4 regions of the Streptomyces sp. NPDC050738 genome follow, and region 4 is predicted to be linked to each of the others. Evidence: riboswitches for the same ligand, from Rfam matches in the RefSeq annotation. Region 4 holds a riboswitch; each other region holds the start of a gene.

Region 1 (5,781 bases), on a different contig from region 4:
ATGCCCGTTTCCCGACGGCCCGGAACCTGCCGAAGATTGTCGTCGCCGCATACTGCCGGGTACAGTCGCGCCACTGCTTTCCTGTGAGTTACCTACAGACTCATGCGACGCAAGGTCCTGCTGCCTAGGCGAGAGAGACGTTGGTGAACGACCAGCAAACCCACGCCGGGTACGTCGGATATGACGCCTATTCCACGGGCAGTTACGAGACCGACCCCCTCTTCGGCAGTCTCCCCGGCACGGCGGCGTACGACACGTCGCAGACCGGGCAGTACGACACCACCCAGTGGGACACCGGCGCCCAGCAGCAGTACGGCTACGACACCACCGGCCAGTGGCAGACGCAGACCCAGGTCCCCGCCCAGGCCGTCGCGTACGACAGCTACGACACCACAGGGCAGTGGGACGCATCGGCCTGGAACCAGACCGGGCAGTACGACACCACCCAGTGGGACACCGGCGCCCAGCAGCAGTACGGCTACGACACGGGTGTGTACGACGCCACCGCCTGGAACGACACCGGCGCAGCCCCCGCGCAGCCGGATGTCACCGCGGAGACCGGCCAGTTCAGCGCCACCGAGTTCGCGGAGTTCACCGCGTACGCGGCGCCCGAATTCGCAGAGCCCGAATTCGCAGAGCCCGCATGCGCGGAGTCCGAGCCCGAAGCCCCCTCCGCCGAGGCCCCCGAGCCCGCGGAGTTCGCCGTGGCCCCCGACGCCTCCACACCCATGACCCCTTCCCCCCGCCGCTCTTCCGGCGGCGGCAGCCGGGGCCGGCGCCGTACCCCCGCGAAGCGCTCGGCACTGATCAGGGTCGCCGTGCCCTCCGCCTGTGTGATGGGCGTCGCCGGGATCGCCGCCGCCTCCGTCACCGGGCTCGGCTCGGCCTCCTCCGACGACAGCACGACGACGCAGGCCGCGGCCGACCCCTCGTCCGTGCAGTCCGTCGCCGCCAACACCAAGGTCGACACTCAGCTCGCCAACCTCAGTCACGAGGCCGACGACTTCGCGGACCGCGCCAGCCGCACCCAGGAGCGCCTCGACCTCAAGGAGCGTCAGGCCGCCGCGAAGGACAAGGCGGAGAAGGAGGCGGCGGCGAAGGAGGCCGCCCGCCCCAAGTACCTCCTCCCGGTGAAGCAGAAGGGCCTCAGCGCCTATTTCGGCCAGGCCGGCGTCAACTGGATGTCCGTCCACACCGGCATCGACTTCCCCGTCTCGTACGGCACCCCGGTGTCGTCCGCGATCGACGGCACGATCCGCACCCAGTGGAACAACGCCTACGGCAACATGGCCATAGTGACGGGCGCCGACGGTACCGAGACCTGGTACTGCCACCTCTCCAGCACCAAGATCCGTTCCGGTTCGGTGAAGGCCGGCGACGTCATCGCGTACTCGGGGAACTCCGGAAACTCCACCGGGCCGCACCTCCACTTCGAGGTACGACCCGGCGGCGGTTCGGCGATCGACCCGCTGCCGTGGCTCCGCAGCCACGGCCTCGACCCGACGTAAGCCGTAGCGACTACAGCTTCTCGACCGGCGCGTACCGCAGCAGCAGCTTCTTCGGGCGCTCGTCCCCGAAGTCCACCGTCACCTGGGCGTCCGCGCCCGTCCCGGTCACCTGCATGACCGTGCCCAGACCGAACTGGTCGTGGGTGACCCGGTCCCCCACGTGCAGCGTGATCACCGGCTTGTCGCTCGCACGCCGCGTGGCGAAGCCCGTGGCGCCACCGCTGCCGCCCCGCGCACGCGAGGAGGACAGCGACGCGGCGATCCCCGACGTCGGCCCCGCCGGAGCCGCCATCGCACCCGTCCGCTTCCACTCCAGGTGCTGGGCCGGGATCTCCTCCAGGAAGCGCGAGGCCGGGTTGTACGAGGGCTGGCCCCAGGCGCTGCGCATCGTGGAGCGCGTCAGATACAGCCGCTCGCGCGCCCGCGTGATCCCCACGTACGCGAGACGCCGCTCCTCCTCGAGCTCCTTGACCTGCCCCAGCGCGCGCATGTGCGGGAAGACCCCGTCCTCCATGCCCGTCAGGAACACCACAGGAAACTCAAGGCCCTTGGCCGTATGGAGCGTCATCAGCGTTATGACGCCGGAGCCGTCCTCGTCCTCGTCCGGGATCTGGTCCGAGTCGGCGACGAGCGCGACCCTCTCCAGGAACTCGGCGAGGGTGCCCGCGCCCTCCTCGCCTGCCGCCGAGCGCTCCTGCTCGAACTCCAGGGCCACGGCGGCCAGTTCCTGGAGGTTCTCGATACGGGTCTCGTCCTGCGGGTCGGTGGATGCCTGCAACTCGGCGAGATAGCCGGTCCGTTCGAGCACGGCCTCCAGTACGACGGCCGGTCCGGCCCCCGACTCGACGATGGTCCGCAGCTCCTCCATCAGGACGTTGAACCGCTTGACGGCGTTCGAGGAGCGGGCCGCCATTCCGTACGCCTCGTCGACCCGGCGCAGCGCCTGCGGGAAGCTGATCTTCTCCCGCAGCCCGAGCGCGTCGATCATCGCCTCGGCGCGCTCGCCGATCCCGCGCTTGGGTACGTTCAGGATGCGGCGCAGCGGGACGGTGTCCTCGGGATTGGAGAGGACCCGGAGGTACGCCAGGATGTCCCTGACCTCCTTGCGCTCGTAGAAGCGCACCCCGCCGACGACCTTGTACGGGAGCCCGACCCGGATGAAGATCTCTTCGAAGACACGGGACTGGGCGTTCGTACGGTAGAAGACGGCGACGTCCGATGCCTTCGCGTCGCCCGCGTCCGTGAGCCGGTCGATCTCCTCGGCGATGAACTGCGCCTCGTCGTGCTCGGTGTCCGCGACATAGCCGACGATCTTCGCGCCCTCGCCCGCGTCGGTCCACAGGTTCTTGGGGCGGCGGCTCTCGTTGCGCTCGATGACGGCGTTGGCGGCGGAGAGGATCGTCTGCGTGGAGCGGTAGTTCTGCTCCAGGAGGATCGTCGTCGCGTCGGGGTAGTCCTCTTCGAACTGCATGATGTTGCGGATCGTCGCGCCTCGGAAGGCGTAGATCGACTGGTCCGCGTCACCGACGACGCACAGCTCGGCGGGGGCGGGGCCCGACCCCACCAGCTCCTTGACCAGCGTGTACTGGGCGTGGTTGGTGTCCTGGTACTCGTCGACCAGGACGTGGCGGAAGCGCAGCCGGTAGTGCTCGGCGACGTCCGGGAACGCCTGGAGCAGGTGCACCGTGGTCATGATGATGTCGTCGAAGTCGAGGGCGTTCGCCTCGCGGAGGCGCCCCTGGTACATCGCGTACGCCTCGGCGAGGGTCTTCTCGAAGCCGTCGGCGGCCGTCGAGGCGAAGGTCTCCTCGTCGATGAGCTCGTTCTTGAGGTTGGAGATCTTGGCGCTGAAGGCCTTGGGCGGGAACTTCTTGGGGTCCAGGTCCAGATCCCGGCAGACCAGGGCCATGAGCCGCTTGGAGTCCGCGGCGTCGTAGATCGAGAACGACGACGTGAAGCCGAGCTTCTTCGACTCGCGGCGCAGGATGCGGACGCACGCGCTGTGGAAGGTCAGGACCCACATGGCGTGGGCGCGCGGGCCCACCAGATTCTCGACGCGCTCCTTCATCTCGCCCGCGGCCTTGTTGGTGAAGGTGATCGCGAGGATCTGGCCGGGGTGGACGCCGCGGGCGCCCAGGAGGTGCCCGATGCGGTGGGTGAGCACCCGGGTCTTGCCGGAACCCGCGCCGGCCACGATGAGCAGCGGGGACCCGGAGTGCACGACCGCCGCGCGCTGCTCGGCGTTCAGGCCGTCGAGGAGCGCGGCGGGGTCCACGGCGGGGCGGGGGGCGCCGTCGCGGTAGTACGCGTCACGAGGCGGCCCGTCGAAGGCGCCGCCGAAGAGGTCGGCGGGGACCTCCTCGGGGGCGTGGTCCTCGGGGGGCGGAGGCGCGTCCTCGGTGGGCTGGAGGTTCGCCAGGAAGCTGTCGTCAAAGAGGCTGCTCATCGTCCACCGAGTCTAGGCCGGACCAGTGACACTCCGGGTCGGTATCCCCGGCCCCCGCTCCTGTAGCGGCCGGAGACCGCTTTCGGGAGGTCCGTCCCGCAGGTCACGAAAATGTATCGGGCATATCGAACATCAGGCTTCCCACCCGCCACAGGAGGCCGCTACCGTGCTCGCTCAGGTGGCCGTACCCCCACCGGCGAACCGCGCCGGAGCGCGCCGCCGCGCCGAGTCCGCTCTGCCGCACGACCTGCGTCGTACGGCAGTTGGAGCCGGGGACCCACCAAGCACCACCGGGGTGAATCGGTCCGTACCCCCAAAGGACCGTAGGGCGCCTTCCGAAGCCCGAACCCGACAGCTAACCCGGTAGGCGGTCCACGGAAGGAACACGCCTGCCTTGGCAGACCACCGCAAGCCGCGTACCCGAATACGCGCAGCCGTACCCGCCGTATCGCTCACGACCGCGGCACTCGCCTCCGTCTCGCTGCTCACGCAGAGCGCGCAGGCCGCGCCCGCGCAGCCGAAGCCGAGCATCGAGGACGTACAGAAGAAGGTCGACGACCTCTACCGGCAGGCCGGCACCGAGACGCAGAAGTACGACCGCGCCAAGGAGTCCACCGCTCTGCAGCGCAAGAAGGTCGACAAGCTCCTCGACGCCGTGGCCGCACGCACCGACCAGCTCAACAAGTCGCGGCGCGAGCTGGGGCAGTACGCGGCAGCGCAGTACCGGGGCGGCCCGCTCGCCACCACCGCGAACCTGCTGCTCGCCGACGACCCGCAGTCGTACTTCGACCAGAACCAGGCCATGAAGCAGCTGTCCGCGCAGCAGACGCACGCGGTCGACGACTTCGAGACGCAGCAGAAGGCGGCGGCGAAGCAGCGCGCCGAGGCGACCACGCAGCTGGAGACGCTCACCACCGCGCAGGCGGATCTGAAGGCCACCAAGGGGCAGGTGCAGTCGAAGCTCGCCGAGACGCGGGAGCTGCTGTCGAAGCTGACGGCGGAGGAGAAGGCACGGCTGGCGGCGCTGGAGAAGGCGCGGCAGAAGGCGGCCGCGAAGAAGGCGGCGGAGCTGGCGGCCAAGCAGGCGGCGGCGGAGAAGGCCGCGAAGGAGGCGGCGGCGAAGGAGGCGGCGTCAGGCGGCGGCTCCGGCAGCGCCTCGGGTTCGTCGTCCTCGGGTTCGTACGCGGCCAAGGCCGCCAAGGTCCTCGACTTCGCCCGCGACCAGATGGGCAAGCCGTACGTCTGGGGCGCGACGGGCCCCAGCTCCTACGACTGCTCGGGCCTCACCCAGGCCGCCTGGAAGGCCGCCGGCATCGACCTCCCGCGCACCACCTGGGACCAGGTGAAGGTCGGCAAGCGCATCGCGACGGCCGATCTCCAACCCGGTGACCTGGTCTTCTTCTACGACGACATCAGCCATGTCGGGATCTACATCGGCGGCGGCAAGATGATCCACGCACCGCACACCGGCGCGAATGTCCGCGAGGAGTCGATCTACTACATGCCGATCTACGGCTCGGTGCGCCCGGCCTGACTCACGCCGGGCTCACCTCAGCCTCACGTCCACAGCACCGCGATGAAGATGTTGGCCACGGTCAGGCCGCCGACCGCACCGAACAGCGCCTTCTCGACCTTCTCCTCGTCACGCTTGACGTAGACCAGGCCGAGAATCACGATCAGGACCGCCAGCTTGATGCCGATCTTGACGTTGTTGACCGTGTGGTCGTCGGCCTGGTTGAGGCCGACCAGCGCGACCCCCGTGACCAGCATCGTCAGCGCCCCGTGCAGCATCGCGGGCACGAAGCGCGCCGTGCCCGCGCCCATCGC
Region 2 (5,781 bases), on a different contig from region 4:
ACGACGGGCTTCACCGCCGCGGTGCGCCGGGCGAGGCGGGTGAATTTGCGGGGGTTGCCGATCGACTCGAGGTAGAGGAGGGCGACATCGGTGTCCGGGTCGTCGTACCAGTACTGGAGGAAGTCGTTGCCGGAGACGTCCGCGCGGTTGCCGGAGGAGATGAAGGTGGAGAGGCCCGCGCCCCGGCGGTGGAGTCCGGACAGCAGTGCGATGCCGATCGCACCCGACTGGGCGAAGAGGCCGATGCGGCCGGGCGCAGGGGACTCGGGGGCCAGGGAGGCGTTGAGGTGGACCGCGTCGGAGGTGTTGATCAGGCCGAAGGCGTTCGGGCCGATGATGCGCATCCCGTACGAACGGGCCTGGCGCACCAGTTCGCGCTGTCGCTCCCGCCCTTCGGCGCCGCTCTCCGCGTAACCGGCGGAGAGGACGACCAGCCCCTGGACGCCGCTCTCGCCGCAGTCGGCGACGGCTTCGGGGACCCGGTCGGCGGGGACGGCGATGACCGCCAGGTCGACCGGCTCGCCGATGGCCGCGACCGAGCGGTGGGCGGGGACGCCGTCGATCTCGGTGGGTTCGGCGGGGAAGGCCTTGTTCACGGCGTACGTGAGGCCGGTGAAGCCGGAGGCGAGCAGATTGCGCAGGACGGTGCGGCCCACTCCCCCGGGTGCGCGGCCCGTGCCGACGACCGCGACCGAGCGGGGGGCGAGCAGGCGCTGCACCGAGCGGGCCTCGGCCCGCTGCTCGCGCGCCCGCTGGACGGCGAGGGAGGCGGCGGTGGGCTCCAGGTCGAGGGTCAGGTGGACCGAGCCGTCCTCGAAGCTGCGCCGCTGTTCGTAGCCGGCGTCCGTGAACACCTTGATCATTTTGTTGTTGGCGGGCAGCACCTCGGCGATGAAGCGGTGTACGTCGCGCTCGCGGGCGACGGCCGCGATGTGCTCCAGGAGGGCCGAGGCGACGCCCCGTCCCTGGTGCGCGTCCTGGACGAGGAAGGCGACCTCGGCCTCGCCCTCGCCGATGCGGTCGTAGCGGACGGTGGCGATGAACTCTCCGCCGATGGTGACGGCCAGACCCACCCGGTCGACGTAGTCGTGGTGGGTGAAGCGGTGGACGTCCTTGTCGGACAGCCGCGGGTAGGGCGCGAAGAAGCGGTAGTACTTCGACTCGTCCGAGACCTGTTCGTAGAAGCTGACCAGCCGCTCGGCGTCGTCGGGGGCGATCGGCCTGATCCGTGCCGTGCCGCCGTCGCGCAGCACGACATCGGCTTCCCAGTGCGCCGGGTACGCCAGGTCCGGGTTCATGGGGAGAGCCTACGGGGCACCTACGGGTCGCGGAGGAGTCCGGGCCGGGGCAGGCTGGGGCTCAGCATCCCGTACCCCGTGGTTGAATGGTCTAGACAACAGTCAGAGAACTTGAAGGGCAACACCATGGCTGAGCGCCGCGTAAATGTCGGTTGGGCCGAGGGTCTGCACGCCCGCCCCGCCTCCATCTTCGTCCGTGCCACCACGGCCACCGGCGTCCCCGTGACGATCGCCAAGGCCGGTGGCAACCCCGTCAACGCCGCCTCGATGCTCGCCGTGCTGGGCCTCGGCGCGCAGGGCAACGAGGAGATCGTGCTCGCTTCGGACGCCGAGGGCGCGGACGCCGCTCTCGACCGTCTGGCGAAGCTGGTCGCCGAGGGTCTCGAGGAGCTCCCCGAGACCGTCTGAATTTCGCACACCGAAACCGCTCCACCAGAATTCCGGTGGAGCGGTTTCGGCATTTTCCGAACCTATTCAGGGCAGCAGAAAGGAGAGGCACTGAATTGCCTCTTCTTTGTATACGGCGCGACTGTTAATGCGAACCGCCCGCGGTGTTTACGGCATGTTGCGAAGTCCTCACATGATGCGCGGCGGCACGGCGCAGCCGGTGCGCTCCGCTCACCCGTTCCGAATGCAGCACGGTCAGCGCCCTCGCCCGTTCCGCGTCGCCGCGTGCCACGGCGTCGACGATCGCACCGTGCTCGGCCCAGGATTCGACCGGCCTGACGGGCTGCTCGACGGCGTACATCCAGGCGATCTTGTGCCGCAACTGGGTCAGCAGCGCCGTCAGCGGCGGACTGCCCGCGGACTGCGCGAGCGTCTCGTGGAACCAGCCGCCGAGTGAGCGCAAGTCCTCGCCCTGCCCCCGCCTGGCCCGCTCCTGCCCCAGCCTGACCAGGCCGCGCAGGACTTTGAGGTGCGCTTCGGTACGCCGCTGAGCAGCGCGGGCCGCGCCCATCGGCTCCAGCAGCAGCCGCATCTCGAGCAGGTCGGCGGCCTCCTGCTCGGTGGGCTCGGCGACACAGGCACCGGCATGGCGGCGGGTGGTCACGAAGCCCTCGGACTCCAGGGTCCGCAGCGCTTCGCGCACCGGGACGCGCGAGACGCCGTACCGGCGGGCCAGTACCTCCTCGGTGAGCCGACTGCCGCGCTCGAAGACACCGGAGACGATGTCGTCACGGATTGCCGTGCATACCGAGTGCGCTGGAATGCGCATCACCGAACCTCCGCCTTAATCCCCGCGAAACGCGGTCGATCGACGCCTGTTCGGCGACTCTATTGCAGCGGAGGTAAATTTCCGATGGCAGCCGGTTAATCATGGATATCTTTTGGCCACAGCACCATACGCAGAAGGCCCCGGCGCGGATGCGCCGGGGCCTTCTGGTGGAGCGGATGTCAGACGTTCACACCGTGCGAGCGCAGGTACGCGACCGGGTCGATGTCCGAGCCGTACTCGGGGCTCGTGCGGGCCTCGAAGTGGAGGTGCGGGCCCGTGACGTTGCCGGTGGCACCGGAGAGGCCGATCTGCTGGCCGGAGGTGACGGTCGAGCCGACGGAGACGCCGAGGGACGAGAGGTGGCCGTACTGCGTGTACGTGCCGTCGTTCATCTTGATGACGATGTTGTTGCCGTACGCGCCGCCCCAGCCGGCCTCGACGACGGTGCCCGCGCCGACGGCGTGGACCGACGTGCCGGACGCGGCGTGGAAGTCGATGCCGGTGTGGCTGCCGGAGGACCAGAGGCTGCCGCCGGTCTTGTAGCCGGTGGAGACGTAGGAGCCCGATATCGGCGCCACGTAGGCGTTCAGGCGCTTGCGCTCGGCCTCGCGGGCGGCGCGCTCCTTGGCCTCGCGCTCCTGCTTGGCCTTGGCCTCGGCCTTCGCCTTGGCGGCCGCGGCGGCCTTGGCCTTGGCTTCCGCCTTGGCCTTCGCTTCGGCCTTCGCCTTCGCGGCGGCCTTGGCCGTGGCGGCCTCGTGCTTCTGCGCGGCCGCCTGGGCGTCGATGTGCGCGGCGAGCGAGTCGCCGATGACGATGGTCTGGCTGAGAGCGGCGGTGTCCGCGGCGGGGGCCGCTGCTTCGGCGGCGATGGCCGGGGCGGCCAGGCCTCCTACGACGCCGGTCGTGGCGAGGGCGGCGGCACCGGCGAAGGTCGCGGTCTTGCGCGTCAGACGGTTCGGGGCACGGTGCTTACCGGTAGGGCGGGCGAACGCCATGAAGGGGTTGGTCCTTTCCTTCCTTCTCGCCTACCGGGTTAGCTGACGGGTTCGGAGCAGGAAGGTCTCCTACAGGCTTGCGCCTGATTCACCCCAGGGACTGATGTGGGTCCCCGGCTCCCCAGGCTCGCGCCAGACGGGGACTCGGCGATCACTGTCCGGGGCCGCGGACGCGGCTATAAGTACGACGAACAGCGGGACCGACGGTAAGCGGTCCGCGTTCCCGGGACCAAACAGACAGCCCCTTTTGTAGCGCACGCCACAGGACATCAAGGCAACCTCTCCAATAAAACGGACATAAGGGAGAACCCCGGCGGCCGAATGGCCGCCGGGGTCCCCTTTGTTGCTGTTTGTCGATCAGCCCGTGACGACGGTCACTTCACCGATCCCCAGCGCCCTGACCGGCTCCGCGATCTTCTCCGCATCTCCGACCAGCACCGTGACGAGACGGTCCGCGGGGAAGGCACTGACGACCGCGGCCGTGGCCTCGACCGTCCCGGTCTCGGCGAGGCGCGCGTACAGCTGCGCCTGGAAGTCGTCCGGGAGGTGCTGCTCGACCTGGTCGGCGAGCGTGCCCGCGACCGCCGCGGCCGTCTCGAACTTCAGCGGGGCGACACCCACCAGGTTCTGTACGGCGGTCTCGCGCTCGGCGTCGGTGAGCCCCTCGGCGGCGAGCGTGCGCAGCACCTTCCACAGGTCGTCCAGCGCGGGCCCGGTGGACTCGGTGTCCACCGAGCCGCTGATGGCGAGCATCGCGGCACCGGTGCCCTCGGCAGTGGAGCGCAGCACCTGGCCGAAGGCCCGTACGCCGTAGGTGTAGCCCTTCTCCTCACGCAGGACGCGGTCCAGACGGGAGGTGAGGGTGCCGCCGAGGCAGTACGTACCGAGCAACTGGGCGGGCCAGACCCGATCATGGCGGTCCGCACCGATCCGGCCGATGATCAGCTGGGTCTGCACGGAGCCGGGACGGTCCACGATGATCACGCGGCCCGTGTCGTCCGCGGTGATCGGCGGGGCCGGGCGGGGGGCCGCGGTGTTGCCCGTCCAGTCGCCGAGGGTCTCGGCGAGCAGCGCGTCCAGGTCGACGCCCGTGAGGTCGCCGACGACCACGGCGGTGGCCGTGGCGGGGCGCACATGCGCGTCGTAGAAGGCGCGGACGCCTGTGGCGTCGATGCGCGCCACCGTCTCCTCGGTGCCCCGGCGGGGGCGCGAGATGCGCAGGGAGGCCGGGAAGAGCTCCTTGGAGAGCTGCTTGGCGGCCCGGTAGCCCGGGTTGGCGTGCTCGTGCGGGATCTCGTCGAGACGGTTGCGGACCAGCCTGCTGATCTCGCCGTCGGTGAAGGCCGGTGCGCGCAGTGCCTCGGCGAGCAGGCCGAGCGCCTTGGGCAGCCGCGATACGGGGACCTCGAGGGAGACCCGGACGCCCGGGTGGTCGGCGTGCGCGTCCATGTTGGCGCCGCAGCGCTCCAGTTCGGCCGCGAACTCCTCGGCGGTGTGCTTGTCGGTGCCCTCGTTGAAGGCGCGCGACATGATCGTGGCGATCCCGTCGAGGCCCTCCGGCTCGGCGTCCAGGGGGGCGTCGAGGTTGATCTCGACGGCCACCACCTGCTGGCCGGGGCGGTGGCAGCGCAGCACGGTCAGACCGTTGGGCAGCGTGGAGCGGCCGGGAGCCGGGAAGGCCCAGGGTGTGGGCGTGCCCGGCTGGGGCTGCGGGTGGTACGTCATGCTCACGGCAGCGGTGTCGGTGGTCTCCGTCACTGGTCCGCCCCCTCTTCTTCGGCTTCTTCCGCCGCGTCTGCGGACTCGTCGGGCACTTCGGAGCTGATCGGCTCGTACACGAGGACTGCGCGGTTGTCGGGGCGCAGAAGCGCCTTGGCGACCGCCTGCACCTCCTCGGCCGTGATGTCCAGGACCCGGTGGACGGCGGTCAGCGCGAGCTGCGGGTCGCCGAACAGGACGGCGTACCGGCACAGTTGGTCGGCGCGTTGCGCCACGGTGCCGAGCCGGTCCAGCCACTCGCGCTCCAACTGGGCCTGGGCGCGCTCCATCTCCTCGGCCGTGGGACCCCGCTCGGCGAACGCGGCGAGCTCTTCGTCGACCGTCGCCTCGACCTCCGGGACCTCGATACCGCTCGACGTCTGGACGTCCAGCCAGCCGAGCGAGGGTGCGCCGGCCAGCCGCATCATGCCGAAGCCTGCGCCGGCGGCCGTCTGGTCACGGCGTACCAGACGGTTGTGGAGCAGCGAGGACTCGCCTCCGCCGAGGATGGTCA
Region 3 (5,781 bases), on a different contig from region 4:
GCCGTACGCCGAGCAGATGCTCGACGTCCTCACCGCGCACCCGGACTTCGAGAACACCCAGGAGGACGGCGGGTACGCACCGCGGCCGGAGTTCCGTCCGCTGACCCGCTTCGAGGGGCAGGGGCTCGACAAGGGCCATGTCGTGCACGATCTGCTGTTCCGCCGCAGGTAAGGGCAAGTCCCGGGCAAAATACGGACACGGCATCGCAGTTGTCAGTGTCCCTCGTTAGGGTCAATGGGGTGTACGAGTCGACCGCGCCCCAGCCACCGCATCCGGTGGTCCCGGTGTACGAGGAGCAGCCGCTCTTCGACGCCGTGCCGGAGCGCGCCCACTGGCGGTACGCACCGCGCCGTGACTTCTGGCGCAGCAAGGCGCTCCGCGCCACCGTCGTGATCACGCTGCTCGCGCTCTCCGGCCTGGTGATCCTCGCGCTCGTACGGCAGCAGACCGGCACCGAGGGCTTCCTGGTGGGCCTCGGCCTCGCCGTGCTGCCCGTGCCGCTGCTCGTCGCGGCCTTCCGCTGGCTGGACCGGGTCGATCCAGGCCCCTGGCGCAATCTCCTCTTCGCCTTCGCCTGGGGCGCCTGCGCGGCCGCGCTGGTCGCGATCATCGCGAACTCCTTCGCGACGCACTGGATAGCCACGGCCACGGCCGATCCCGCGCACGCGGACACCCTGGGCGCCACGGTGATCGCACCGATCGTCGAGGAGAGCGCCAAGGCGACGGCGATCATGCTGATCTTCCTCTTCCGCAGACAGCACTTCACCGGGATCGTCGACGGAGTGGTCTTCGCCGGCCTCACCGCGACCGGCTTCGCCTTCACCGAGAACATCCTCTATCTGGGCAGCGCCTTCGGCGAGGACCAGTCGATGGGCTTCTCGGGCATCGCCTCGCTCACCGCTTCGACGTTCTTCATGCGGATCGTGATGGCGCCCTTCGCGCACCCGCTCTTCACGGTGATGACCGGCATCGGCTTCGGCATCGCCTCGCTCGCCCCCCGCCACCGGCGGCTGCAGCGCTGGGCGGTCCCGGTGTGCGGACTGCTCCTGGCCATGGGCATGCACGCCCTGTGGAACGGCTCGACGAAGTTCGGTGCGTACGGCTTCTACATCGTCTACGGCGCCTTCATGGTCCCCGTGTTCGGCCTGCTGACGTGGCTGGTGATCTGGACCCGCCAGCGCGAGCTGCGCACGATATCCGCCGAGCTCCCGGCGTACGCGGCGGCCGGCTGGCTCGGCGCGGCCGAACCGCTGGCCCTCTCCTCGATGCGGGCCCGCACCATGGCCAGGGATTTCGCGGGGAGTACGTACGGCGGCAAGCTCGCCGCGCGTGCGGTCAGCGAGTACGAGGCCTTCGCGACGACGCTCGCCTTCCTGCGCCACCGGGCCCACCGGGGTGCGGTGGGCCCGGACTTCATGGCCCGGGAGCAGGAGCTTCTGCACCACCTGTGGCAGCGCAAGGAGATAGCCGGGCCTGCGCTGCTGTACGCGGCGCAGGCGACCGGCAGGGTGCGGGTGCCACCGCCGTACCTGCACTACGGCGGCTACAACCCGTACCGGCAGTACTGACCCTGACCCTGCCCCTGCCCCTGCCCCTGCCCCCTACCGGCTAGGCGGAAGCCGCGGTCAGCGCCGCCACCTCGTCCTCCGTCAGCTTCAGTTCGGCCACCGCGGTCAGCGCGGGCAGCTGCTCCACCGTGCGCGCGGAGGCGATCGGCGCGGCCACGGTCGGCTGCGCGGCGAGCCAGGCCAGCGCCACGGTCGCGACCTCGGCGTCGTGCGCGGCGGCCACCTTGTCGAGCGCGTCGAGCACCTTCAGGCCCCGCTCGCTCTGCAGGTGCTTGCCGGCGCCCTCGGCGCGGGCGCTCTCGACTGCCGTGCCCGGGCGGTACTTGCCGGTGAGGAAGCCCGAGGCGAGCGCGAAATACGGGACGGAGGCCAGCTGGTGGCGTGCCGCGGTGTCCTGGAGCTCGCCCTCGTAGGTGTCGCGGGAGACCAGGTTGTAGTGCGGCTGGAGCGCGACGTACCGCGCGAGCCCCTCCCGCTCCGAGAACGCGATCGACGCGTCGAGGCGCTCGGGAGAGATGTTGGATGCGGCGATGGCCCGCACCTTGCCCGCCTTCACCAGCTCGTCGAGCGCGGTGATGATCTCCTCGACCGGGACCGTGACGTCGTCGAAGTGCGTGTAGTAGAGGTCGATGTGGTCGGTGCCCAGCCGGCGCAGCGAGTCCTCCGCGACCTTCTTGATGTTGGCGGGCGAGAGTCCCTTGTCGACCGGGTGGCCGCCGACCTTGGTCGCGACGACCACCTCGGAGCGGTTGCCCCGGGCCGCGAGCCACTTGCCGATGACGGTCTCGGACTCGCCGCCCTTGTTCCCCGGCACCCACGCGGAGTAGGAGTCCGCGGTGTCGATGAAGTTGCCGCCCGCGGCCGTGTAGGCGTCGAGCACGGCGAAGGACTGCGCCTCGTCGGCGGTCCAGCCGAAGACGTTTCCACCGAGGGCGAGCGGGAAGACGGCGAGGTCTGAGGAGCCGAGCGTACGGAGAGAAGTCATGGGTTGATCAACACCCTGTCCGGTGGTGCCTATTCCAAGCCGGTCCTGTTCCGGGTATTCCGGGCATTCCGGGTACGCCAAAACCGGCAGCCCTGGCGTCGGGGGGGTTGCCGCCAGGACTGCCGGTGTCTTGGGGAGGTGCGGGATCAGGGGTTGATGCCGCGTGCCTGGAGCCAGGCCATCGGGTCGATCGCGTCGCCGCCGCTCGGGTGCACCTCGAGGTGCAGGTGCGGGCCGGTGACGTTGCCGGTCGCACCGACCCGTCCGATGACGTCGCCCGTGGTGACCTTCTGCCCGGCGCTGACGTTCAGCGAGGACTGGTGGCAGAACCACAGCTCCGTACCGTCGTCGAGCGTGAGCACCGTGCGGTAGCCGTAACTGCCGGACCAGCCCGCCGACTTGACCGTGCCGCTGTGTACGGCCTTGATCGGGGTGCCCGTGGGGGCCGCGAAGTCGAGACCCGTGTGGTAGCCGGAGGACCACATCGAGCCCGCATCGCCGAAGTGCGAGGTGAGGGTGTACGAGGAGACCGGCAGCGAGTAACTGGCGGCCAGCTTGGCGAGACGCTCGGCCTCCGCCTTCTTCGCCGCCTCTTCCGCGGCCTTCTTCTTGGCGGCGGCCTCCTTCTTGGCGGCCGCGTCCTGCTTCGCCTTCGCCTCGGCGGCGGCCTTGTCCGCGGCTGCCTTCTGGGCCAGTGCCTTGGCCTCGGCGTCCGCGCCGGCCTGCTGCTGCTCGGCCTGCTGCAGGATCCGGGCGCGCAGCGTCTCGCCGGCGTCCGTGGTGCCCTGGCCCGAGGCGGCCGTGGTGAGGCCCGAGGTGGAGAGGGGTGCCGCGTTCGTCTCCGTGTCGGAGGAGTCCGGGGCGATGTCCGCCTTGATGGCTTCCGGCAGGTGGTCGGTGACCGAGGCCGGGAGGTCGGGCAGGGATATGGAGACCGGGGCTTTGCCCTCGGCGGTGGCTATGCCGCCCGCGCCGACCGCGGCGATGACGCCGACACCCAACACCGTGGAGCTGCGGGCGAGTCCGCCGCGCTGCTTGGCGACACGGTGTCTGCCGCGTACCGGACGGACGGAGTCCTCGGTGGGGTTCCACTCGTCCCAGGTCTCACCGCCACCGTCACCCCCGAAACCGAACGAGTCATTGTCATTCGGGACATAAAGAGCCTGGGGGGCAGGGTTGTTGGACGCCACGGAGGCGTACTCCTTTCCTTCCTTCTCGCCTACCGGGTTAGCTGACGGGTTCGGAGCAGGAAGGTCTCCTACGGGCCAGGTTCAGCCCGATTCACCCCAATTGGTGGTTCCCCGGTTCCCTTGCGGAATTCGGCGCACGCGCACGGTGCCGTCTCTTGCGACGACTGGGACGACCGCGCTGCGTTATCGAACGTTAATAGACGCGGGGGTCTGATTCCAAGCCGTTCCGACTGATCGTTAACGCCTTTGGCCTGGACTTAACGGGACACAGTCCAGCAAAACAGGTCGACTTGACGACCCCACCCGAAACCTCTGTTTTCTGACAGTGCATCAAATGTTATGCGCAGGGGCGTCCTTCGATTACGTACCGTGTCGAACGATGTCCACGGTCCGCCGCCGCTCTGGCTGGCCCTCCCCCGGCCGCCCCACCGCGAGCAGCGCCATGTCGTCCGTCGACCCGCCTCCGGTGTACCGCCGTACGTCACCGGTCAGCGCGTCCAGCAGCGCGTCGGGACCGGGGAAGATCCGCCCGCGCAGCCGCTCGGCCGGGTCGTAGAAGACCCCGGCCGCATCCCGCGCCTCCGAGAGCCCGTCCGTATAGAAGAGCAGCGTCGACCCGGCCGGAAAGGGCGAGGTGTCCGCGCGGTCCGGCCAGCTGCCCAACTCGGCCATCCCCAGCGGCAGCGCGGGCATGGACGGCGCCAGCGCGTCCAGCGCCCCGTCGGCGTGCAGCAGCAGCGGCTCGGGATGCCCGCGGTTGACCAGCCGTACGACACCGAGCCCCCGGGGGACCTCCGCGAGCACCGCGGTGGTGAACCCCTCGAAGGCATCGAGCCCGTCGCGCCGCGTCCCCTCGCGCGCCAGCGCCCGCTCCAGACGCTGGGCCACCCCCGCCAGAGTGGACTCCTGCTCGGCCGCCTCGCGAAAGGCGCCGATCACCACGGCCACCGCCTCGACGGCGTCGAGGCCCTTCCCGCGTACGTCACCGACCACGAGCCGCACCCCGTACGGCGTGTCCTGTACGGCGAAGAGATCGCCCCCGATGAAGGCGTCGGCCTGCGCGGCCTCGTACCGCGCCGCGATGTGCAGCCCGCCGATCCGGTCGGCGGGCACCGGCAGCACGGCGCGCTGGGCGGTCTCGGCGATGACGCGGGCGGAGGCCAGCTCGGCATTGCTGCGGAGGATGACCCGGTTGATGAAGAGGGCGAGCACGACCACGGTGAGGACGGTGAACAGCTCGGTGAGCGAGACGACCGTCAGCGTGTCCCGGTGGTAGATCCGCAGCCCGGTGACCGCCACGACCGAGGCGACGGCGATACGGAGCGTGGCGCCCGCGGAGAAGAACGGCGCGGCCATGAGGGGCGCGGCGGAGAAGAGCGGGGATGCGGTGTAGTTCGCCGGGGTCGCCATGTCGAAGCAGATCCCGGCGGCGATCAGCAGCGCGGGCAGCACCCGCACGAAGCGGGATGCGTGTACGCCGTCAGCCTGCTGCCCCACCGTGACTCTCCTGCCCGGTCCGTACCCGGCCGCGGACGGTACCGCGCCCCACCCAGGCTGCTGGCAGCCGCGCCGTCCTGCTATTCGGCCTCCGCCATCCGGGGGACCCTGGGGGCCGGGGCGAGACGCCCCCCGCGCCCCAGCAACCCCACGGACACCGCACACCCCGCGCCCACCGCCATGAACACCCACCACACGGCCTGTCCGTACGCACCGAGCAGCCAGCCCGTCGCGAGGTTCCCGAGCGTGATGCCGATCCCGCAGACGGTGTTGTAGAGCCCGTAGTGCGTGGCGACCCGGCGGCCCCCCGAGAGCGCGACGATGGTGTCCATCTCGTACGGGTAGAGCACCGCGGTCCCCGCCGAGAGCACCGCCGCGCACAGCAGCAGCCCCGCAGGACCGGTGAAGCCCAGCGCCGGCGGGACAAAGGCACCGCCCATCAGCGCGAGCCCGGCCACCAGGCAGCGCTCGCGGGTCCAGTGCGCCCGGCACCAGGCGGTGATCCTCAACTGGCCGCAGAGCGCGACCAGTCCGGAGACG
Region 4 (5,781 bases):
CGATCCGTACTCGAAGCTTCTCGGGGAGCGCGTCATCTTCCTGGGGACCGCCGTGGACGACACCGCGGCCAGTGATGTGATCGCGCAGTTCATCCATCTCGAGTACGACGCCCCGGACCGGGACATCTCCCTGTACATCAACTCCCCCGGCGGCACGGTCAATGCCATGTCCGCGGTCTACGACACGATGCAGCTCATCGGCTGCGACGTCGCCACCTACTGCCTGGGCCAGGCGGCTTCAACGGCCGCCGTGCTGCTGGCCGCAGGCGCCCCGGGCAAGCGGGCGGCCCTGCCGGGAGCGCGGATCGTCGTACAGCAGCCCTCGATCGAGGACCCCGTACAGGGGCAGCCGTCCGATCTGGAGATCGTGAGCCGGGAGCTGTTGCGCATGCGGGAGTCGATGGTCTCGATGCTCGTCACGCACACGGGACAGGACCCGGAGCGGATCGCGGCGGACATCGAGCGCGACAAGGTCTTCGACGCCGAGGCGGCCAAGGCGTACGGACTGGTCGACCACGTCGTCACCAAGCGGTGAGCGGGGATGCTGCCGCCCGAAATGGAGCCGCTGCCGGCGCTGACGCGCGCCGAGGGCGAGTTCATCGACAGCTATCTGGACGTCGTCGACCAGCTGGGGCGGATCAACCCGGCCCGCGGGCACGACACTTACGGGGCCCTGCGGGCAGCGCAGGCGCTCGTCGCGCGGGCGGGAGCGCTGCGGGACGCGCTGACGCTGATGCACATGCGGGGCGAGGACCGTCTCCACGCCGGGACCCTGGCGAACGCGCTGCGTGTGCTCGACGGGGAGCGCCGCGCGGAACGGGTCACCGTGCCACGCCCGTCGGGGAGTTGATCCGCGTACCTCGAATGGCCTAGACATTCGTAGTCATTCAGCACCAAATGACTTGCGCAGCCCGCCTAGACACTGTACGGAATGCGCTATTCCGCGCCTGGTACGGCGGTCGTCGGGGGCTCGACGCGCTACACCGAGGGTGCTCTGTCCACCCGAACAGGGCAGTCGTGATGAGCCTCACATACTGCCGGTAAGGTTCGAAAATCCGACACTTCATGGGTCAAGATCCCTGAGACGACAAGCCCCCGCCACCACGGCGGGGCGGTCCGGGCGGACGCCGAGTCCTGCCGCTGTCCCGGACGTCTGGTCGACAGGAGTGCATCGGCAGGAGTGGAGGACCCAGGCAAGACGGGTCCGATCCGAGTGTGGGGTCGGCCCTTGGGGTGAAGCCGCCAGCAGGCGGCCGGGCATCTTCGCCAGTCCGAATCCGACAGGTCATCCTTCACAGGCGGTTGACGAAGGGTTGCGCATGACTGCGCGGATCTGTGTTCCGTCCCTGCTGTCCAGGACCGGTGCCGTAACGGTCCTCACCGCCGCCGCCGTAGGCGGCACTCTGCTGGCGCCGGGCGCCGCATCGGAGGCCCAGGCGGCCACGCTCGCGACAAAGGCACTCAATGTCGCCGCATCGAAGAAGGGGTCCCCGTACAGGTACGGGGCCGCGGGCCCGTCCCGTTTCGACTGCTCGGGGCTGACCCTCTACTCGTACAAGAAGGCGGGCAAGAAGCTGCCGCGCACGGCCCAGTCGCAGTACAACAAGGTGCGCCACATCTCGTCGGGCAGCCGGCAGAAGGGCGATCTGGTCTTCTTCCATTCCGGGCGCAGCGTCTACCACGTGGGCATCTACGCCGGCAGCGGCAAGATCTGGCACTCGCCCAAGACCGGCTCCGTGGTCAAGCTGGAGAGGATCTGGACCAAGAGCGTCTGGTACGGACGCGTGCGCTGAGACGCGTGCGCTGGGATACGCACGGTCCCGTCGGCCGGAGCATGGTCCTCGGCCGACGGGCAACACGTACCGCCATGACCGTCGTGGACCCCGGCACCACACGCAACGAGACGCGGCTGGAGCGGGCCGACCGCAATTTCGGTGAGCTGCTCCAGGAACTCAGGGTCGTCCAGACCGGCGTGCAGTTCCTCTTCGCCTTTCTGCTGACCCTCGCCTTCACCAGCCGCTTTCCCTCGCTCGACACCTTCGAGCGAGGGACGTATGTGACGACCCTGCTGCTCACCGTGGTGGCCGCGGGGCTCTTCACCGCACCCGCGGCCCTGCACCGCTACCTGTTCGGCCAGGGCGCCAAGGAGCAGATCGTGGCGGTGTCCTCGCGGCTCGCGGGAGCGGGGATGGTGGCGCTGGCTCTGGCCCTGACGGGGTCGGTGCTGCTGGTCGTCGACGTCGTCCACGGGCTGCCCGAGGGCATCGCCGCCGGCGTGGGGACGCTGCTCGCCTGCGGCGGGCTGTGGGCGCTGCTGCCGTGGCTGGTCGGTCGCCGGCTCAGTGGGAAGCCGAGCCCGCCACCAGAATGACCCCGAGTCCCGCCAGTGCGGTCCCTGTGACGCCCTCGACCGTCCTGGCCGTACGCGGCCTGCGCAGCCAGCGCCCGAGCCGGTCCACCAGGAGTGCGACCGCCGGGAACCAGACGAGGGCCAGTGCCACCACGATCGAGGCCAGCAGGAGCGTACGCGGCAGGACCGGCGCCCCGTGCGGGACGAACTGGGGCAGCAGGCTGAGGAAGAGGACCGGCGCCTTGGGGTTGAGGACGTTGGTCAGGAAGCCCTGGCGCAGGCACCGCCCGATGGAGCCGGCCGCCTGCTCCTCGTCCTGCGGGCCCACGGGGGCGGGGCGGAACACACCATGGAGCGCGCGGCAGCCCAGGTAGAGGATGTAGATCCCGCCCGCGATCTGGAGCGTACGGAAGAGGACGGGGACCGCGACCAGGACGGCCGCCAGTCCCGCGACCGCCAGCGCGGTGTGCACCAGCAGTCCTGCGGCCACGCCGACCGCGCAGGCGACACCGGAGCCGCGGGAGGCGAGCGCATTGCGCACGACGACGGCGAAGTCCGCGCCGGGCATCGCGACCATGCCTGCGGCGACCCCGGTGAATGCGAGCAGTTGAGCGTCCATGACGTACAGCCTGGACTGCGCGAGGCCTTAACGTGTACTTGCAATCTTCTGGGTCTGCCTAAAGGAACGCTTATGTACGACCCCACGCGGCTGGCCGCACTGGTGGCCGTCGCCGAGGCCGGTTCGATCACCAGGGCCGCCGCCCGCCTCGGTTACACGGCGCCCGCCCTCTCCCAGCAACTCGCCAAGCTGGAGCGGGAGTCGGGCGCCACCCTGCTCGTACGCCACCACCGCGGAGCCCGGCTCACCGCGGCCGGCGAGCTCCTCGCGGCGCGGGCCCGTACGGTGCTCGACGAGATGGACCGGGCCCGGCACGAGCTGTCCCGGCTGGCCGGACTCTCCGGCGGACGGCTGAAGGTCGGCACCTTCACCACCGCGGGCATCCATCTGCTGCCGCCGGTGCTCAGCTCCTTCCGCCGCTCCCATCCGGACGTCGAGCTGACTCTCGCCGACTACGAGCCGCCGAACGGCGTGAGCGCGGTGGCCACGGGCGACGCGGATCTGGCACTGACCCATGCGTACGAGCCCGCCGCCTCTTCCGCGGCGCCTTCGGGGGTGGCGCTCGAGACGCTTCTGGTCGAGGAGCTCGTGCTGGTGACCGCGCCCGGGCACATCCTGGCCGGCGGCACGGGCCGGCTGCCGGTGGCCGACCTCGCCGGGCAGCCGCTGATCAGCAGCGCGCCCGCGCATCCGCCCCGCCAGGGTGTGGAGTCGGCGCTCGCCGAGGCAGGGGCGACGCCCGCCGTGGTGTGCGAGACGCCGGGGTACGCCCTGGTGTGTGCGCTGGTCAGTGCGGGGATCGGCGTGGCGGTGGTGCCGGAGATGGTCGCGGCGATGTCGGCGACACCGCTGGGCGTACGCCCGCTGGAGCCCTCCGCGTACCGCCGTACGATCTCGGTCGCGTACCGGACGGGTGAGGAGAGCCCGGCCGCCGACACCCTGCGGGCGCTGCTCCGCGGCGGATTCGGACGGGCGTGACCCCTAGCTCTCGACGGCGGCCGGCCAAGGCAGCGCGATCCAGACCGTCTTGCCCCCTTCGGCGGTCGGGGCGACGCTGAGCCGTCCGCCGCACTCCGCGGTCAGCCAGCGGATGATCACCATGCCGCGGCCGTTGTCCTGCTGTACGGCGGCCGGCAGCCGCTGAGGCCATCTCGGGTGGCTGTCGGTGACGCCGATGCGCAGCTGTTCGTCGCGGTCCAGCTGGACGTCGACCGTGAAGGTGGGCGACTGCCCGAAGGTGTGCTGTACGGCATTGGTCGCCAGCTCCGAAACGATCAGGCGGACCGTGTCGGCGATCTCGGCGTCTGCCGGAAGCCCCCATTCGGCCAGCACGTTGGCGACATAGCGACGGGCGGAGGATACCGAGCCCGGCTCGCTCGGCAGAGTGACGGATGCTTCCTGGTGGTCTGCCATGGCGTCGCTGTCCCTTTCCCACCGGGGCCGGCTCCGATGAATTGCGGAGTCCTTCGAGAACCGCCTCGGACTGTGCTTCGCGCCAGAGTGCCACTCATCGTGCCGCCCTCGACGCCGATCCACCAAGATGTGCATATATCTGTCGCCCGAAGTGATGAACTCTGCTACGCGAGACCGTATTTGGGCGGCAGACTGGCCCATCGCCGCGGGGCAGGAACGGGGCGGAGCGGAGAGGTGAGGAGAGGCGCGTGAGCAACGGCCCTGCGGTGCGACGCCGCAAGCTGGGGGAGGAATTACGGAATCTGCGGTTGCGGGCGGGACTCACCAGCGACCAGGCGGCACAACTGGTCGGCTGGCACCAGTCGAAAGTGAGCCGGATCGAGACGGGCCGCAGCGGGGTGAAGCCGGCCGATGTGGAACTGCTCCTCGATACGTACGGGGTGCACGATCCCGCCCAACGGGCGCTGTTCACGGCTCTGTCGGGTTCGGGCGAGGGCGAGAGCACCCACTGGTGGCACGCGTACCGCGGCCTGCTGCCGCCGCAGTACCGCGATTTCATCAGCCTGGAGTCGCAGGCGCGGACCGCACGGAGCCTGGAGACCGCGGCGGTGCCCGGGCTGCTGCAGACCCCGGATTACGCCCGGGCCGTCACACGCGCCTCGTTGGAGCATCTCCCCAAGGACACGGTCGACTCACTGGTGGACGTGCGCCTCGCCCGCCAGGGAGTCCTGCGTACGGAGTGCCCGCTGGAGCTGAGCGCGGTCGTCGACGAGGCGGTGCTGCACCGTCCGGTGGGCGGCCGCAAGGTGATGGCGGGCCAGCTGCGTCATCTGAGGGAGGCAGCCCAACTGCCGCATGTACGGCTGCAGGTGCTGCCCTTCGTCGTCGGTGGCTACGTCGGAATGACGAGTCCTTTCATTATTTTCTCCTTTCCGAACATTGCTGATCTGGATGTGGTTGTTCTCGACCATTTGACGAGTAGCCTCTACCTTGAGCGGAAAGAAGACCTTGAGGCGTACAGCGCCGCGTTCCGCACCATTCAGACGCTCGCTCTTCCGCCACAGCACTCGTTGGATCTCATCGCCGGGATCGGTGACGGCGTGTAAGGGGAGGCACCATGTCCGCGCGCCCCGCGAACACCTCTTCCAGCACTTCCACTTCTCTGCACGGCGCGCAATGGCGGCGCAGCAGCCGCAGTACCGGAATGAACAACTGTGTCGAAGCGGCACGGCTCGGCTGCGGCCGGCTGGCCGTGCGCGACTCCAAGAATGTCGCGTTCCCCGCACTGCTCTTCACGCCGGGAACATGGACGAACTTCCTGGCCGCCGTACGCAACGAGGCGCTCGGCAGCCTGGGTTGACCCTCACCCGGTGGGCGCGGTCGCGATGATCGTGTCCAC

The links. A riboswitch is a leader RNA that binds a small molecule or an ion and turns the genes downstream of it on or off. The one in region 4 is predicted to bind cyclic di-AMP.
Positions count from the first base shown of each region.
Region 1: it holds a riboswitch for cyclic di-AMP, as region 4 does, so the genes downstream of both, AB0H78_RS11295 (NlpC/P60 family protein) here and AB0H78_RS28520 (NlpC/P60 family protein) in region 4, are expected to answer to the same signal.
Region 2: it holds a riboswitch for cyclic di-AMP, as region 4 does, so the genes downstream of both, AB0H78_RS23565 (M23 family metallopeptidase) here and AB0H78_RS28520 (NlpC/P60 family protein) in region 4, are expected to answer to the same signal.
Region 3: it holds a riboswitch for cyclic di-AMP, as region 4 does, so the genes downstream of both, AB0H78_RS04260 (M23 family metallopeptidase) here and AB0H78_RS28520 (NlpC/P60 family protein) in region 4, are expected to answer to the same signal.

Region 1 is NZ_JBFAHN010000003.1:667,172-672,952, forward strand. Features, by position in the region: gene AB0H78_RS11285 (M23 family metallopeptidase) at 144-1,508, shown strand; gene pcrA (DNA helicase PcrA) at 1,519-3,954, opposite strand; cyclic di-AMP (ydaO/yuaA leader) riboswitch at 4,195-4,340, shown strand; gene AB0H78_RS11295 (NlpC/P60 family protein) at 4,349-5,488, shown strand; gene AB0H78_RS11300 (hypothetical protein) at 5,512-5,781, opposite strand, start outside.
Region 2 is NZ_JBFAHN010000009.1:134,081-139,861, reverse strand. Features, by position in the region: gene AB0H78_RS23580 (GNAT family N-acetyltransferase) at 1-1,298, opposite strand, end outside; gene AB0H78_RS23575 (HPr family phosphocarrier protein) at 1,425-1,706, shown strand; gene AB0H78_RS23570 (GntR family transcriptional regulator) at 1,831-2,514, opposite strand; gene AB0H78_RS23565 (M23 family metallopeptidase) at 2,694-3,509, opposite strand; cyclic di-AMP (ydaO/yuaA leader) riboswitch at 3,522-3,669, opposite strand; gene AB0H78_RS23560 (pitrilysin family protein) at 3,867-5,234, opposite strand; gene AB0H78_RS23555 (pitrilysin family protein) at 5,264-5,781, opposite strand, start outside.
Region 3 is NZ_JBFAHN010000001.1:858,888-864,668, reverse strand. Features, by position in the region: gene trmB (tRNA (guanosine(46)-N7)-methyltransferase TrmB) at 1-172, shown strand, start outside; gene AB0H78_RS04270 (PrsW family intramembrane metalloprotease) at 241-1,569, shown strand; gene AB0H78_RS04265 (aldo/keto reductase) at 1,610-2,554, opposite strand; gene AB0H78_RS04260 (M23 family metallopeptidase) at 2,701-3,744, opposite strand; cyclic di-AMP (ydaO/yuaA leader) riboswitch at 3,756-3,889, opposite strand; gene AB0H78_RS04255 (PP2C family protein-serine/threonine phosphatase) at 4,105-5,241, opposite strand; gene AB0H78_RS04250 (MFS transporter) at 5,322-5,781, opposite strand, start outside.
Region 4 is NZ_JBFAHN010000013.1:93,860-99,640, forward strand. Features, by position in the region: gene AB0H78_RS28510 (ATP-dependent Clp protease proteolytic subunit) at 1-535, shown strand, start outside; gene AB0H78_RS28515 (hypothetical protein) at 542-850, shown strand; cyclic di-AMP (ydaO/yuaA leader) riboswitch at 1,116-1,316, shown strand; gene AB0H78_RS28520 (NlpC/P60 family protein) at 1,320-1,793, shown strand; gene AB0H78_RS28525 (DUF6328 family protein) at 1,868-2,371, shown strand; gene AB0H78_RS28530 (LysE family translocator) at 2,340-2,969, opposite strand; gene AB0H78_RS28535 (LysR family transcriptional regulator) at 3,042-3,947, shown strand; gene AB0H78_RS28540 (ATP-binding protein) at 3,951-4,382, opposite strand; gene AB0H78_RS28545 (helix-turn-helix transcriptional regulator) at 4,631-5,488, shown strand; gene AB0H78_RS28550 (DUF397 domain-containing protein) at 5,500-5,742, shown strand; gene AB0H78_RS28555 (8-amino-7-oxononanoate synthase) at 5,746-5,781, opposite strand, start outside.